Regions from separate parts of the Erythrobacter sp. S249 genome, predicted to be linked through region 2. Evidence: predicted binding sites of a transcription regulator. Region 2 holds the regulator's gene; the other holds the start of a gene.
What was found. Region 2 encodes LexA, which represses DNA repair genes until DNA is damaged. Its sites were predicted from a motif close to GTTCCNCNCTTGTTCT; they were not measured.

Region 1 (7,289 bases), 310 kb from region 2:
AAATTCACCGACTTTGATGCTGCACTGGACGAAGTGAATCGCTCCAAATTTGGCCTGCAAGCGGGCATCTTCACCCGCGACCTGTTCAAAATGTACGACGCCTGGGACGAGCTTGATGTTGGCGGTATCGTCGTCAACGATGTGCCGAGTTACCGCGTTGACAACATGCCCTATGGCGGGGTGAAAGATTCAGGCCTTGGCCGCGAAGGTATCCGGTTCGCCATGGAAGATATGAGCGAAATCCGGAACCTCGTGGTGAGGCGGAATTAGCTCTCCTCGAGCAGCAACAGCACCGCCGTCACCTGCATTTGCGGCTCCGGTGTGTAATTGCTCTCAACGCTCGATATCGTTGCATCGGCGACAAGCTGGCTGGGTATGTGAAATTCGTGCTCGGGCAGGGCGGCGATAAATTCCTCCCCGACCTTGCAGGCAGTGATCCCGTCAAATTCCAGCACCAATTCGTGACGCGACCCGGAAAAGGTGATCGATGCCCAGGGCTTTTCTTCGTGAGTGAGCAGATTGCCGTGCCCACCTGCGAGCTTGAGCAATGCCTCGCGCACCCGGTCGCTGGTCGTGCGCCGGGGGCGATAACGCCGCGCTCGCCGTACGGCCTGCGCACTCTGCGTGGCTGGCGGCGTGTCGATCATGTCTGCTGGAACATCGATCTGGCCGCTGTCGGCGGATTTGGTTTCAATAAGCATGGGCGATATCCTGACCAAGGTTTTGAGCGAGTTTCATGCCGAAGGTTCCGGCGCTATAGCTTGGGGCTTGGCCGTTGCGGGGCCGGAAGCTGCCGGGTGTTGCCTTGAATTCCGCCGGAGCGTTTGCGCACTCGGTGGCTGCGCCGATATAGTCCGACATCCATTGGCGTGTGCGCGCTTCGGTGGCGGCGCGCGGCGTGCGGCCCATCCGCAAATCCAGCACAAAGCGCGGGTCATGCGCAGCCAACCGTCCGAATTTTGTGGCTGGCATATCGTGGTCCCTCAGGAACTTTTCAATCACTCTGATCAGCATGTGATTTCCCCTTCATCTGACACCAAAAGAGCGAATCATCCTGCTTCGAATCGCTCAATGTTCATTAAATGTTCCATTCAATTTCCTACTTGTCTAGGAAAAATCTTGCGTGTAGGAAGGAAAAATGAGGAACTCAGAGAAAAACAATCCATCCGACCCGCGTCAGCGCCTGCAGGACTTGTCAAAGGAGCGGGGCACGAGCCTTGCGAATCTGTCGAAAATGCTGGGGCGCAACGCGAGTTATCTGCAACAATTCATCACGAAAGGCTCTCCTAAGAAGCTTGAAGAAAATGACCGCCGCGTCCTTGCGCAGTTCTTTGGCATTGCTGAGGCGGAACTGGGCGCTCTGCCTGGTGGTTCGAAGGAAAATTCCTACACTTCGTCTGCGGCGGCACAACTGGGCCGGGGCATGAGCGCGAAAGTGTGGGTCGATGTGCCGCGGCTTGATATTGGGGCCTCGGCCGGACCGGGTACTTTGCCCGATTCAGAAGAGCCCTATGATGCGTTCCAATTCTCACGCCGCTGGCTGACCGAGCAAGGGCTTGAGGGGGCCAAGCTATCCGCGATTACGGTGACGGGCGATTCGATGGAGCCGCTGCTGCATGATGGTGACGAAATCCTGGTCGACCGCGCCGAGCGTCCTTTCAGAGACGGTGTGCATGTCGTGCGGCTGGGCGATAATCTGATGGTGAAGCGCGTCGCTAGCGCTGGGCCGGGCCGGCTGGCGTTGATCTCGCAGAATCTCGCCTACCCGCCGATTGATGTGGCGGCGGAGGAATGTGAGATTATCGGCCGCGTGGTTTGGAAAGGCGGACGGATTTGAGGGTCGATCCTTCGGAGCGCTAGCTGTTCATTCATAGCAATCCGACAATTTCGTGATGGCTAGATACAACTAGCGACGCCCCATTCGCGAGCAGTCGATCCCCGAGACCCTGATCTGCGTGGCCACCTCCAACAAAGCCAATGGGCAACATGCCTGCCGCGCGCGCTGCTCGAATGCCGTTGATGCTGTCTTCGATCACAGCGCATCGCGCTGGCGGGACTTCAATCTGCTTAGCGGCATGAAGGAACAGGTCTGGTGCGGGTTTCCCGGCGCTTACGGCATCAACCGAATAGATGTGGGGCGCGAAAAGCTTAGTGAGGTTCGTGATCTCCAGCTTCTTGACTAACTTATCCGTTGGAGCAGAGGATCCGACTGCAACTTTACCTGAGAATGCCTCGATTAGCTGCGGCACGCCGTCAAGCGGCTGAAGCTCAGTCTCAATTCGAGGCTCTGTGCGTTCATGCAACATAATCCGACGCCAACCGCGCGTAGAAATCGGGATAAGACAGCCCGACAAAGCGCGAAAGGTATGCCTCGCGATCGTAAGACAACCCAAGCTCAGTGAGCATTTCTCGCTCGACCTCAATGTGGATGACTTCAGAATTGACGAGCACACCGTCATTGTCGAAAATTATGGCTTTGCAAGTTGATAGGTCCATAGCTCGGCAACATCTCCCACAAGTATTGTAGCAATACACGATTAGGGTTCCCAGATCAGGTCGCAAGCTCATATGTGGCACTAGCTTGCAATCCTTAGCGCACGCCGCCACATCTCGGTCTATGACTGAACAACCCAAAACACCGCCGATGAAAGCCGCGATTATTCCGGTGACGCCGCTGCAGCAGAACTGCTCGCTAATCTGGTGCACGAAGACGATGCGCGCGGCGTTGATTGATCCTGGCGGTGATCTGCACAAGCTGAAAGATGGCGTGGCGAAGGCCGGTGTGACTCTGGAGAAGATCCTGATCACTCACGGCCATCTCGATCATTGCGGTCAGGCTGGCATGCTGGCTGAGGAGCTGGGCCTCCCAATCGAAGGGCCGCATAAGGATGATCTGTTTTGGATCGAGCAGCTCGACAATGACGGCGCGCGCTATGGCATGGAGGCCAAGAGCTTTGAGCCGGATCGCTGGCTGGAGCATGGCGACACCGTCACCGTGGGCGAGTTGACATTGGATGTGATCCATTGCCCCGGCCACACACCTGGCCATGTGGTGTTTTTCCATGAACGAAGCCGGTTTGCAGTGGTCGGAGATGTGCTGTTCCAGGGTTCAATCGGGCGAACTGATTTCCCGCGCGGCAATCATCAGGACCTGATCAATGCGATCACACAGCGCCTTTGGCCATTGGGCGAGGATGTAATGTTCATTCCCGGGCACGGCCCGACCAGCACCTTTGGTCAGGAACGCAAAACGAACCAGTTTGTGAGCGATTACGTTCTGTCTTAATGCAGGCGGGCTCTAAATCACCCGAAGCACAACAAGCGTCGCGGCGACTGCCAACCCGAGCTGTGTAAGCAGCGTGATGATCGTACCGATAAACCGGCCTTTGCTCAGGCTACCACCGTCCATGCCAAACCCGTGCGCCACGCGGCCAAGCATATAGATGCCAGCGACATAGGCGAGCCATGTTCCGCCTCTGCCTGAAAGCTCAATCGCGGCGATCAGGATCAGCACGAAGGCCGTGTTCTCAACAAAGTTCAATTGTGCCCGCATCCGACGCTGGACTTGTTCATTTCCGCCATCGCCGACAAAGACCTGCGTTGCGTTTCGAACTTGCCCAATCCGGATTGATAGCCAAATGTTCAAGATCGCAGCCGCAGCCGCGGCGGCCAAAGTCACCGGAAGCGTAATCATAAATAGTTCCCTCAAAACGTGATATTCGGGTGCTAGGCGGGTCAAGAGCGGCTTGCAACGTGCGATTTTTGCGCTATAGCGCGCGGCTTGCCCGGCGGTATTGGCTTGGATTTTCGTACGAGGGAAAACTTGTGCGGCACGATAGCTTACCCTAAGGGATCATCATATTGATGCGTAACACTGCGCAAAGACACAGTTTATTTGAGAAACAGGTGCCGGAATGGCTGTCCCTAAGAGAAAAGTATCCCCACATCGCCGCGGCAATCGCCGCGCACACAATTCGCTGAAAGTAGAAGCGTTTCACGAATGCAACAATTGTGGCGAGCTGAAACGCCCTCACAATCTGTGCCCGCACTGCGGGTTCTACAACGGGCGTGAGGTTGTCGCAGTCGTTTAGGCGGCAGTGACTTTGACGGAGAACCAGCCATGAGCCTGCCGCGTATCGCTATTGATGCGATGGGCGGTGATGAAGGCGTGCGCGTAATGGTTGAAGGCGCTGCGCTGGCGCGCCGCCGTCATGAAGATTTCCAATTTCTGTTGGTAGGCGATGAGGCGCGGATCGAAGCCGCGCTCGAGGCGCATCCTGCCCTACGCAGTGCTTCTGAGATCCTCCATTGCGATGATGTCATCGGTGGCGATGAATTGCCGAGCCGGGCCATCCGCCGCGCAAAGACCACAAGTATGGGGCTGGTCGTCAACGCTGTAAAAGTGGGCGATGCCGGCGCTGCGGTCAGCGCGGGCAACACCGGCGCATTGATGGCGATGAGCAAGATCGCCCTGCGCACGATGCCGGGCATAGGACGGCCCGCCTTGGCAGCTTTGCTTCCCACACTTGAAGAACACGATGTCGTGATGCTCGACCTTGGCGCAAATACCGAGGCGAATGCTCGCAATCTGGTGCAATATGCGGTGATGGGCGCTGCTTATTCGCGGATCGTCAATGGCTTTGAACGGCCGAAGGTCCGCCTGCTCAATATCGGCACCGAAGAAATTAAAGGCACTGACGCTTTGCGTGACGCGGCCGCTCGTTTGCAAGAAGCGAGCGAAGCCAGTGATGGCGGGCTCGCGCTGCAATTTGATGGTTTTGTCGAATCCGACAAGATCAATCGCGGCGAAACCCACGTCGTTGTGACCGACGGTTTCTCCGGCAATATCGCCTTGAAAGCGATTGAAGGCTCCGCGCGCTTCGTCACCGACCTGCTGCGCAATGCCTTTACCAGTTCACTACGCTCTAAGATCGGCTTTCTGGTCTCACGACCTGCGACCGAGCTGCTGAGGCATCATCTCGACCCGAACAATCATAATGGCGCAGTGTTCCTGGGCCTGAATGGCGTCGTCGTGAAAAGCCACGGCAGTGCGAACGCAGCGGGCGTGGCCAATGCCGTCGCCGTGACCGCCAGCCTGCTGAAAAACAACCTGACACAGCGGATTTCGCAAGGACTGGCTGAACTCGGCGAAGATGCGCTCAAAGAAAATGGCAATGGCGCCGCGAAGATCGAAAAGCCCGATAGCGAGGCACCTGCGTGACGCGTTCCCGCCTGCGCGGCACGGGGTCGGCATTGCCGGCGAACGTGGTCACCAATGCAGAGCTTGCCGAGCGTGTCGACACCAGCGACGAATGGATTGTGGAGCGCACCGGCATCCGTCAGCGCTACATCGCGTCGGACGGCGAGACGACTTCAACTCTAGCAACCGCAGCCGCGCGGGCTGCGCTGGATGACGCCGGCATAGCGGCAAGCGAGATCGATCTGATCGTTCTGGCCACCGCCACACCGGATAACACTTTTCCTGCAACCGCGACTAAGGTTCAGAATGCACTTGGCTGCAATGGCTGCATCGCATTTGATGTCGCGGCGGTTTGCTCCGGCTTTCTCTATGCGCTCGCTACTGCTGATTCGATGCTCCAATCGGGCATGGCAAAGCGCGCTTTGGTGATCGGCGCGGAAACGTTCAGCCGCATTCTTGATTGGGAAGATCGCACCACCTGCGTGCTGTTTGGCGACGGGGCGGGAGCGATCGTGCTTGAGCGCGATGACGCTACCTCCAGCGACAGCGCTGGCGCGGCTGGCATCATCTCCACCCGCCTGCATGCCGACGGCGCGCAGCACGATCTGCTGTATGTCGATGGCGGGCCGTCCACGACACAGACGGTTGGGTATTTGCGCATGAAGGGACGCGAGGTGTTCCGCCACGCTGTTGTCAATCTCGCCAGTGTTCTGCATGAAGTCATTGAAGATGCTGGTATTTCAACCGATGATATCGATTGGGTTGTCCCGCATCAGGCCAACGCTCGTATCCTTGATGCGACCGCGCGCAAGCTTGGATTGCCCGCTGAAAAGATCGTGGTGACGGTTGATCAGCACGCGAATACGTCCGCTGCTTCGGTCCCGCTCGCGCTGGATACGGCGCGCCGCGATGGCCGGATTAAGGATGGCGATCTGGTCATGTTAGAGGCGATGGGCGGCGGCTTTACTTGGGGTGCCAGCCTGATCCGGATTTAGTCTTTTCGCCGTCTGGCGTTCAGACAATGTGCACAATTTTGCAGCAATATTCACCGGCAAGTTGCGAAAATTGCGTGATAACTCTACTACTAGGCTACGCTTTGTGGTCGCACCTACAAGGAGGAATTGCATGATGCGTTCTGTGGGCACTCTTACCCGCGCCGATCTGGCCGAAACGATTAACCGCCGTATGGGCTTTAGCCGCTCTGAATCGCTCGACATGGTTGAGGCAATTCTCGACAAGATGTGCGGCGCACTTGCGGACGGCGAGAATGTGAAGATTTCTGGCTTCGGCAGTTTTGTTCTGCGCGACAAGCGCGAGCGGATTGGCCGCAATCCTAAGACCGGTGTTGAAGTGCCAATTACGCCTCGCCGCGTGATGACCTTCCGCGCCAGCCAATTGCTGAAAGAGCAAATCGCGAAAGGCGCTTAATCAATGACTGACTTTGACGATGGCAAGGACGAAAGTGCGCTTCGGACTATCGGCGAGGTCAGTGATGGATTGGGTATTAAGCCGCACGTGCTGCGCTATTGGGAGCAGCAATTTACGGCTCTAAAGCCACTAAAACGCAGCGGTGGCCGGCGCTATTACCGGCCTGAAGACGTTGAACTGGTTGAGAAAATCAATCAGCTCGTCAATGAAGAAGGCTACACGCTGAAGGGCGCGCAGGCGGCCCTTCGGGCGAGTAACAGCGCTGGCGGAGACCGCCGCGGTCTTGATCGCCGTGTTGGCGATCGCCGCACCGATGGTGATGATGCTAGCGAAGGTGGCGGCAGTGTTGCGGCTGCTCCGGCGAAGCATTTCAGTGAGGCGATTGCGAAGCTCAAGTCGATCCGTTCGCGCTTGGCGACCGCCATCGAAGCTTAGTTCTTGATCGAAGCTTTGCCGCGCTAGTCCGCGCGCGCAAATCTGATCCCGCTACTCTGCGACCATTAGGGCCGCTTCACCCAAGTCGACGCTGACCAGGCGAGAGACCCCTTTTTCCGCCATGGTCACACCGAACAGTCGGTGCATCCGGCTCATCGTAACAGCATTGTGGGTGACAATCAGATAGCGCGTCTGCGTGTTCTGGATCATCGAATCGAGTAGATCG
Region 2 (7,289 bases):
CCATTGAGCGCCCGATTGTTGAGCGTGTGCAAGGCTTTGTTCTCGAACGCGAAGACCAACCCTCACGCGAGCGGATCCGATTGGTTCTGGCCATGCGGGACGCGGAGAATGGTGAAAGCCGCAAGATCCGTGTGAATGTGCCGCAGGATAAGGTCGTGGACGGTTTGAGCGAGGGATCGGTGGTGCGCCTGCGCGCGCGCCTGATGCCGCCGGCCTCGCCGATGTTGCCGGGCTCGTACGATTTCGCCCGCGCGGCGTGGTTTCAGGGCTTAGCCGCCTCTGGAAGCCTGGTTGGCGAGATCGAAGTTATGGAGGGCGGGGGAGATGCGGGGGCCATCCCGAAGGTTCAACGGGTGCTCTCAGCCCATGTGCGCCAGCGAGTTGATGGCTCAGCAGGAACGATTGCGGCGGCATTTGCAAGCGGAGACCGTGGCGGGATTGCAGAGGCGGACGAAGTCGCGATGCGCGATGCGGGCCTAACCCACTTGCTCTCTATCAGCGGGCTTCATGTGAGCGCAGTGATCGCCGCGGCGTATCTGGTGACCTTGAAGTTGCTGGCGCTCTTTCCCGCTGTCGCCTTGCGTGTGCGTTTGCCGATATTGGCCGCAGGGGCAGGGGCGCTGGCCGGCGTTGGCTACACGCTACTGACGGGGGCGGAGGTTCCCACCGTGCGCAGCTGTGTCGCGGCGATGCTGGTCCTGATTGCGCTCGCAATGGGGCGCGATGCATTGTCGCTCAGAATGGTGGCAATGGCGGCGATATTCGTGATGTTGCTGTGGCCGGAATCGGTGGTTGGGCCGAGCTTTCAGATGAGCTTTTCTGCCGTGATTGCGATTGTGGCGCTGTCGAGCTCTGGGCCGGTACGCGCGTTCCTCGCCGCGCGGGAGGAGACATGGCTGCGGCATGTCGGCAGGCGAGTGATTATGCTGTTCATCACCAGTCTGGTGATCGAGATCGCGCTGATGCCCATTGTCCTGTTCCATTTCCACAGGGCAGGGGTCTACGGTGCATTCGCCAATGTCATCGCCATCCCGCTCGTCACATTCATCTCAATGCCGCTCATCGCCTTTGCGCTTTTCCTCGATCTGATCGGCCTTGGTGCGCCTGCCTGGTGGCTAGTGGAACGCTCGCTTGAGCTATTGCTTGCGATTGCACATTGGACATCGAGCCAGCCCGGTTCGGTCAAGCTGATGCCGCAGATGGGCAGGCTCACCATCGCGCTGTTCGTTATTGGCGCGCTGTGGCTTGCGCTTTGGAACGGCCGCACGCGATTGCTGGGGTTTGTGCCTGTTGCAGCGGCTTCGATCATGCTCATGGTGACACCCATTCCTGATGTACTGATCGGGCGCGATGGCCGTCATGTTGGCGTGACAATGGAGGGCACGCTGTTGTCGCTGCGCAATTCGCGTTCTTCCTATGCGCGTGACAATCTGCTCGAACTCGCGAGCGTTTCTGCTGATCCCATTCCGATGGCGGAATGGCCCGGAGCGCGGTGTTCTACCGAGTTCTGCCTGCTCCAGATTGAGCGCGGAGGCCGCGACTGGACCATACTGATGGCGCGAAACCGAGAGCTGATCGAGGAGCGCGCGCTCGCCGCCGCTTGCGCGAGAGCCGATATCGTCGTGGCCGACCGTTATCTGCCGTGGTCTTGCAAACCCAAATGGCTCAAAGCTGATCGCGGGTTCCTGCAAGAGCATGGCGGGCTGGCGCTTGATCTGTCATCGGAGCGGATCACCAGTGTTGCCAGCACTCAGGGCCAGCATGGATGGTGGCGCGGGAAAGCCGACGATTAAGCCAGCCACCCCGCGCGACCTATTCACATCACAATCAGTGGTAGCGCCGCAGAAGGCCTGCGAGCTTGCCCTGAACTTGTACTTCGCCCGGGTGATAGACCTGCGCATCATAGGACGCATTGGCCGGATCAAGCCGCACAGTTCCGCGGTCGCGATGGAGGTATTTGAGCGTCGCTTCCTCGCCGCGCACCAAGGCCACAACGATTTCGCCATCTCGCGCGGCATCCGTGCGCTTAACCAGCGCAAAGTCACCGTCGAAGATGCCAGCCTCAATCATCGAATCGCCAGACACCTCAAGCGCATAATGCTCGCCCGGTCCCAGCAATGCCGCTGGCACGGGAAGGCTGCTTTGCCCCTCCAACGCCTCAATCGGAGCACCCGCTGCGATCCGGCCATGCAATGGCACCTCGATCACGTCATTTGCGGGCTCTGGGCTGGTGTCATTCGCGCTGGGCATTGACGTCGCCCGAGAGACCACATCGTTCGCCACTGCCGCCGCAGCGCGCGGAGCAGGCGTTGCATCCTCGGGCTGCTTGATCACCTCCAGCGCGCGGGCCCGATTGGGCAGGCGCCGGATGAAGCCGCGTTCCTCCAAAGCCGAAATCAGTCGGTGCACACCCGACTTGCTCTTAAGATCGAGCGCTTCCTTCATTTCTTCAAAAGAGGGTGAAATCCCCGTCTCTTCAAGCCGCTCTTGGATAAAGCGGATCAATTCGTGCTGCTTTGCCGTCAGCATTACGATAGTCTCCCTAAAACAGGTCGATCGCCCCAGCGCCGGTTAGGGTGGCGAGGGACCATTTCGCGCACCAATAACGTGAACGAATACGGAACAATTAGGAAACTTCATTCACCGAGTCAAGTCGGCAACTCACGCAATACCGCCATTTTCGAGGGTTAATGCCGTTACGAGCTCTCCCGCGTTCGCCGCATCCGCGCCTTCGCGCCGAAGGATCAGACAGTTCGCACCCGCCAACGCCGCGAGCGCGCTTGAGTCCTGAGAGCCAACGCGGCGCACCGTGCGGCCGTCATGAACAGCGCGCAGGAACTCGCGCCGCTTGCCAATCGCTGGCAGGTCCTCCGCCAGAGGTAGGGTCAATGCGGAGGGTAGGGGAGAGCCCGCGCCGATGATCGCGCGCACCAGCGGCAGTGCAAACAGGAAGCATGTCACGAAGCTGGACACTGGATTGCCCGGCAAGCCTAGGATCACCTGCCGCGTGCCACCCGCGCGCTCCCGCGTCGCCACCATCAGCGGCTTGCCGGGTTTGATCGCGACTTTCCAGAACGCGATTTTCACGCCCCATGCCTCCAGTGCGGGCTGGATCAGGTCATGGTCGCCCACCGATGCGCCGCCGGATGTGATGAGAATGTCGGCATCCTCAGCCTTCGCCAGCGCGCTCGCCAAAGCGCTGTGATCGTCTGGTACAGGGCCGATGCGCGCGACATCGCACCCCAGCGGGCGCAGCATGCTGGCGATCATCGCGCCATTGCTTGCCGGGATCTGGTCAGCGCCGCATTGCTCTGGGTCGGCGGCCAGTTCGTCCCCGCTATCGAGCACCGCCACGCGCGGAGCCGCACGCACGCTGAGCCGACCGTGGCCCGCCGATAGCGCGAGCGCGAGTTGCCCTGGCCCGATGCGGGTGCCAGCGTTGAGGACTGTGTCGCCTTGTGCGAAGTCGAAGCCGCGCATCCGCACGTGCTTTCCCGCCGGCGGCGTATCGCTGGCGGTCACCAGAGCGCCGTCCACATGGGCGTTCTCCTGGATCAGCACGCGGTCCGCGCCCTCTGGCATATGCGCTCCGGTCGATATCCGCACGCATTCGCCATCCGACAAAGCACCTGCAAACGGCGTGCCTGCGCGGCTTTCTCCGACCCGCTCCCATGGGCCATTACCAGCAATCGCATAGCCATCCATCGCCGACAGATCCGCAGGTGGCTGCGTGCGCCGTGCGGTGAGGTCCTGCGCTAGGTAGCGCCCCAGCGCGTCCTCAGCAGGCAGCTCACACGTCGCCATCTCCGGCGCGAGCTCCAGCAGCCGCGCCTGCGCGTCTTCCAAGGTCAGCAGCGCGCTCAAAGGTCGGCCTTCCAATGCCCGCTCTTGCCCCCGCGCTTCTCGATCAGGCGCACCTCGCCGATCACCATGCCCTTATCGACCGCTTTGGCCATGTCGTAGATCGTCAGCAGCGCGGTCGAGACAGCGACCATCGCCTCCATCTCAACACCAGTCTTGCCGGTCAGCGAAGCGCGGGCGGTTGCCCGGATCGCGTCCTCTTCGAAGGTGAAGTCGATCTCCACCGCGTCCAGCGCGAGCGGATGGCACAGCGGGATCAGCTCGCCTGTGCGCTTGGCCGCCATGATCCCGGCAATCCGCGCGGTGCCCAGCACATCACCCTTGGGCGCATTGCCATCGCGCACGGCCGCCAGCGTCTCTGCGGTCATCGCAATCCGGCCAGAGGCGATGGCGACGCGTTCGCTCGCGGCCTTGCCGCCGATGTCGACCATGCGGGCCGCGCCGTCTTCGCCGAGATGGGTAAGTTTGCTCATCGCTTCGCTCCCTTCGCTTCATCGTGCGTAGAGCACGCTTGGAACACCTGGAACACAGTACAGGGGCTTAAAACCAATCGATCACAGGCGCGGCTATTGATCGGATTTATCGATGGTGAGGGAGGGGGTGCTGGTAAACTCATATCCGTCTTCTGCCAGCTTTGCGAAATGTAGGACAGACCCTGCACAAATGGCCGCCTAGCCGTTCAGCAATGTCCGCGTCGCCGCCGCCACATCATCCGCGCGCATCAGGCTTTCCCCGACCAGGAAAGTACGCACGCCTGCCCGCGCAAGCCGGGTGCAATCATCATGGCTGTTGATACCGCTTTCGCCGACGATCAACGCGCCTGCAGTAGCGAGTGGAGCGAGCCGCTCGGTCGAAGCAAGATCAGTGGTGAAGGTTTTGAGGTCACGATTATTCACCCCGACCAACAGCGACTTCAGCAAATGCGCGCGCTCCATCTCTGCCTCATCGTGCACTTCGACCAGCACATCCATGTCATGCTCGCGCGCGGCCGCCTCGATTTCCTGCATCTGCACATCTTCAAGCGCAGCAACAATGATCAGGATCGCATCGGCGCCAATCGAACGAGCCTCGGCGCATTGCCAAGGATCGACCATGAAATCCTTGCGCAGAACCGGCAGGTTGCAGGCAGCGCGCGCCTCAACCAGAAAATCTTCATGCCCTTGAAAATAGGGCATATCCGTGAGCACAGACAGGCAAGTCGCCCCGCCAGCCTCATAATCGCGCGCATGGTCCGCCGGGCGGAAATCCTCTCGGATAATCCCCTTGGAGGGCGAGGCCTTTTTAACCTCGGCGATCAGGCCAAAACCGTTTTGGCTCGCCTGACGCAATGCCGATTTAAACCCGCGCACCGGGCTTTGTTCGCTGGCCCGGCTCTCCAGATCAGCGAATGAGATAGAGGCCTTGCGTGCATCAACCTCGCGGCGCTTGGTGGCGCAGATTTCTTCAAGCTTGTTCATGATGCTGGCCTATTTCGCCAATTCGATCCAGCGGGCAAGCAATTGTTTCGCCTTGCCGCTGTCCAGCGCTTCCGCCGCCATTTCAGCACCAATGCCCCAATCGTCGGTCTTGCCCGCGACGATCAGAGCCGCCGCCGTATTGAACATCACCGTATCGCGATAGGCACTTTTCTCTCCGTCGAGCAGAGCGGCAAGCGCCTTCGCATTGTGCTGCGGGTCGCCGCCACGGATCGCTTCCAGTGGCGCGTGGTCTAGCCCCGCTGCGCTGGCATCGACGCGCCTCATGCTAAAATCGCCCCCCGTCACGTCAGCGACTTCATTGCCGCCGGCGAGGCTCAATTCATCTAGTCCTTCATCGCCGGACACGATCAAGGTGCGCTCTGTGCCGAGCCGCGCGGTCGCATCGCCATAGATCGGGACGTAGCCGGGACGAGCAATGCCGATCAACTGGCGTTTGACGCCGACGGGATTCGATAGCGGCCCCATGAGGTTGAAGATTGTTCTGCGACCCAGTTTCTTGCGGATCGGTTGGATGCGCCCCATCGCCGGGTGATGATTGGGCGCGAACAGAAAGCAGATACCGATTTCACCTAGCGTTTTTTCAGCCGTTTCACCCGCGACCTTCATGTCGAGACCGAGCACTTCCAACGTATCGGCCACGCCCGCTTTGGACGAGATCGCGCGGTTTCCGTGTCGCGCCACGGGCATGCCGCAAGAGGCGACAACCAGGCCCACCGCGGTGGAGACGTTGAGCGTGTGATGCCCATCACCGCCTGTGCCGCAGACGTCGATGGCATTGTCCGGCCCCGCGACCGGAACGAGGCGCGCCCTCAATGCCCGAGCGGCTCCAGCGATTTCTTCCGCTGTCTCGCTGCGCTCGGTCATCGCGAGCAGAAAACGCGCAATTTCTTCGTCGCTTGCTTCGCCGTCGAGGATCCAGCCAAACACCTCTTCAGCCTCGGCTTCGCTCATATGCGGGACGGCTAGCGGTAGAGTTTTCATGCGAGCTCCTTCGTTGGCAATCCGCAAAGCGTCATGAAATTGGCGAGCAGATCATGGCCATGCTCGGTCGCAATGCTTTCTGGGTGAAATTGAACGCCGTGGATCGGCAGGCTTTCATGGCGGAAACCCATCACAGCCGCGCCGTCGAGGCCGGGGGTCTCGCTGTGGGCGTTGGCGATGAGGCCAGTGGGTTCTTGCTCGACGACCAGGCTGTGATAGCGCGTGGCGTTAAACGGCGAGGGCAGACCAGCAAACACGCCGGTGCCGTCGTGGGTGACGGGCGAGGTTTTGCCGTGCATCAAGCCGCCACGCACCACTTTGCCGCCGAAATGCTGGCCAATGCTTTGGTGGCCAAGGCACACGCCGAGCAAGGGCCTCTCCGCATCCGCGCAGGCTGCGACCAGATCAAGGCTGATCCCCGCCTCATCCGGGGTGCGCGGGCCGGGCGAGATTAGAAAGCCGCTGGCATTTGTAGCGATCGCTTCACGCGCACTCATCGCGTCATTGCGCTCCACCCGGACATCCGCGCCCAGCTCCATCAGATAATGGACCAGGTTGAAGGTGAAGCTGTCGTAATTGTCGATGACGAGTATCATGCGTGCCCCCGGATCAGCGATTGGTAACAGCGATGATCGGGCCAAGCCCGGTGCGGCTATCGAGCCGCTCGCTCGCCGGGTCCCACAGCGATGAAACCTGACCATCGAGGTAAAGCGCATCGGGCACGTTCAGCTCATCACGGTAAAACCGGGCGAGCTGACCGAAGCTGAGCGGGGCCTCGGAGCGAACGAAATGCGCCTTGCCAGACTTATCAATGCCAACCCCGTTGCGGATTGCCCGGCTTGGACCGTTTTCCGCAATTTCCGGGTGCAGTTTTCCGCCGATCACCAACATCGGGCCGGATTGGGTTCCGAATTGCGGGCGGTCGCGGACGTTGGAAAAGAAGCTGTCAGAGGTGCGGATGCGCCATGA

Region 1: the regulator LexA is predicted to act here: its motif matches at 1,085-1,100, upstream of AC0V6V_RS03615 (S24 family peptidase).

The regions. Positions count from the first base shown of each region.
Region 1 is NZ_CP200287.1:734,510-741,798, reverse strand. It holds gene AC0V6V_RS03630 (aldehyde dehydrogenase family protein) at 1-270, shown strand, start outside; gene AC0V6V_RS03625 (hypothetical protein) at 267-701, opposite strand; gene AC0V6V_RS03620 (hypothetical protein) at 691-972, opposite strand; gene AC0V6V_RS03615 (S24 family peptidase) at 1,139-1,837, shown strand; gene AC0V6V_RS03610 (HAD-IA family hydrolase) at 1,869-2,306, opposite strand; gene AC0V6V_RS03605 (HAD hydrolase-like protein) at 2,296-2,496, opposite strand; gene AC0V6V_RS03600 (MBL fold metallo-hydrolase) at 2,645-3,286, shown strand; gene AC0V6V_RS03595 (MAPEG family protein) at 3,299-3,694, opposite strand; gene rpmF (50S ribosomal protein L32) at 3,915-4,091, shown strand; gene plsX (phosphate acyltransferase PlsX) at 4,121-5,221, shown strand; gene AC0V6V_RS03580 (beta-ketoacyl-ACP synthase III) at 5,218-6,195, shown strand; gene AC0V6V_RS03575 (integration host factor subunit alpha) at 6,326-6,628, shown strand; gene AC0V6V_RS03570 (MerR family transcriptional regulator) at 6,632-7,063, shown strand; gene AC0V6V_RS03565 (chromosome segregation SMC family protein) at 7,115-7,289, opposite strand, start outside.
Region 2 is NZ_CP200287.1:426,421-433,709, forward strand. It holds gene AC0V6V_RS02040 (ComEC/Rec2 family competence protein) at 1-1,793, shown strand, start outside; gene lexA (transcriptional repressor LexA) at 1,828-2,529, opposite strand; gene AC0V6V_RS02050 (molybdopterin molybdotransferase MoeA) at 2,662-3,864, opposite strand; gene moaC (cyclic pyranopterin monophosphate synthase MoaC) at 3,861-4,334, opposite strand; gene trpC (indole-3-glycerol phosphate synthase TrpC) at 4,533-5,318, opposite strand; gene trpD (anthranilate phosphoribosyltransferase) at 5,328-6,320, opposite strand; gene AC0V6V_RS02070 (anthranilate synthase component II) at 6,317-6,916, opposite strand; gene AC0V6V_RS02075 (phosphodiester glycosidase family protein) at 6,930-7,289, opposite strand, start outside.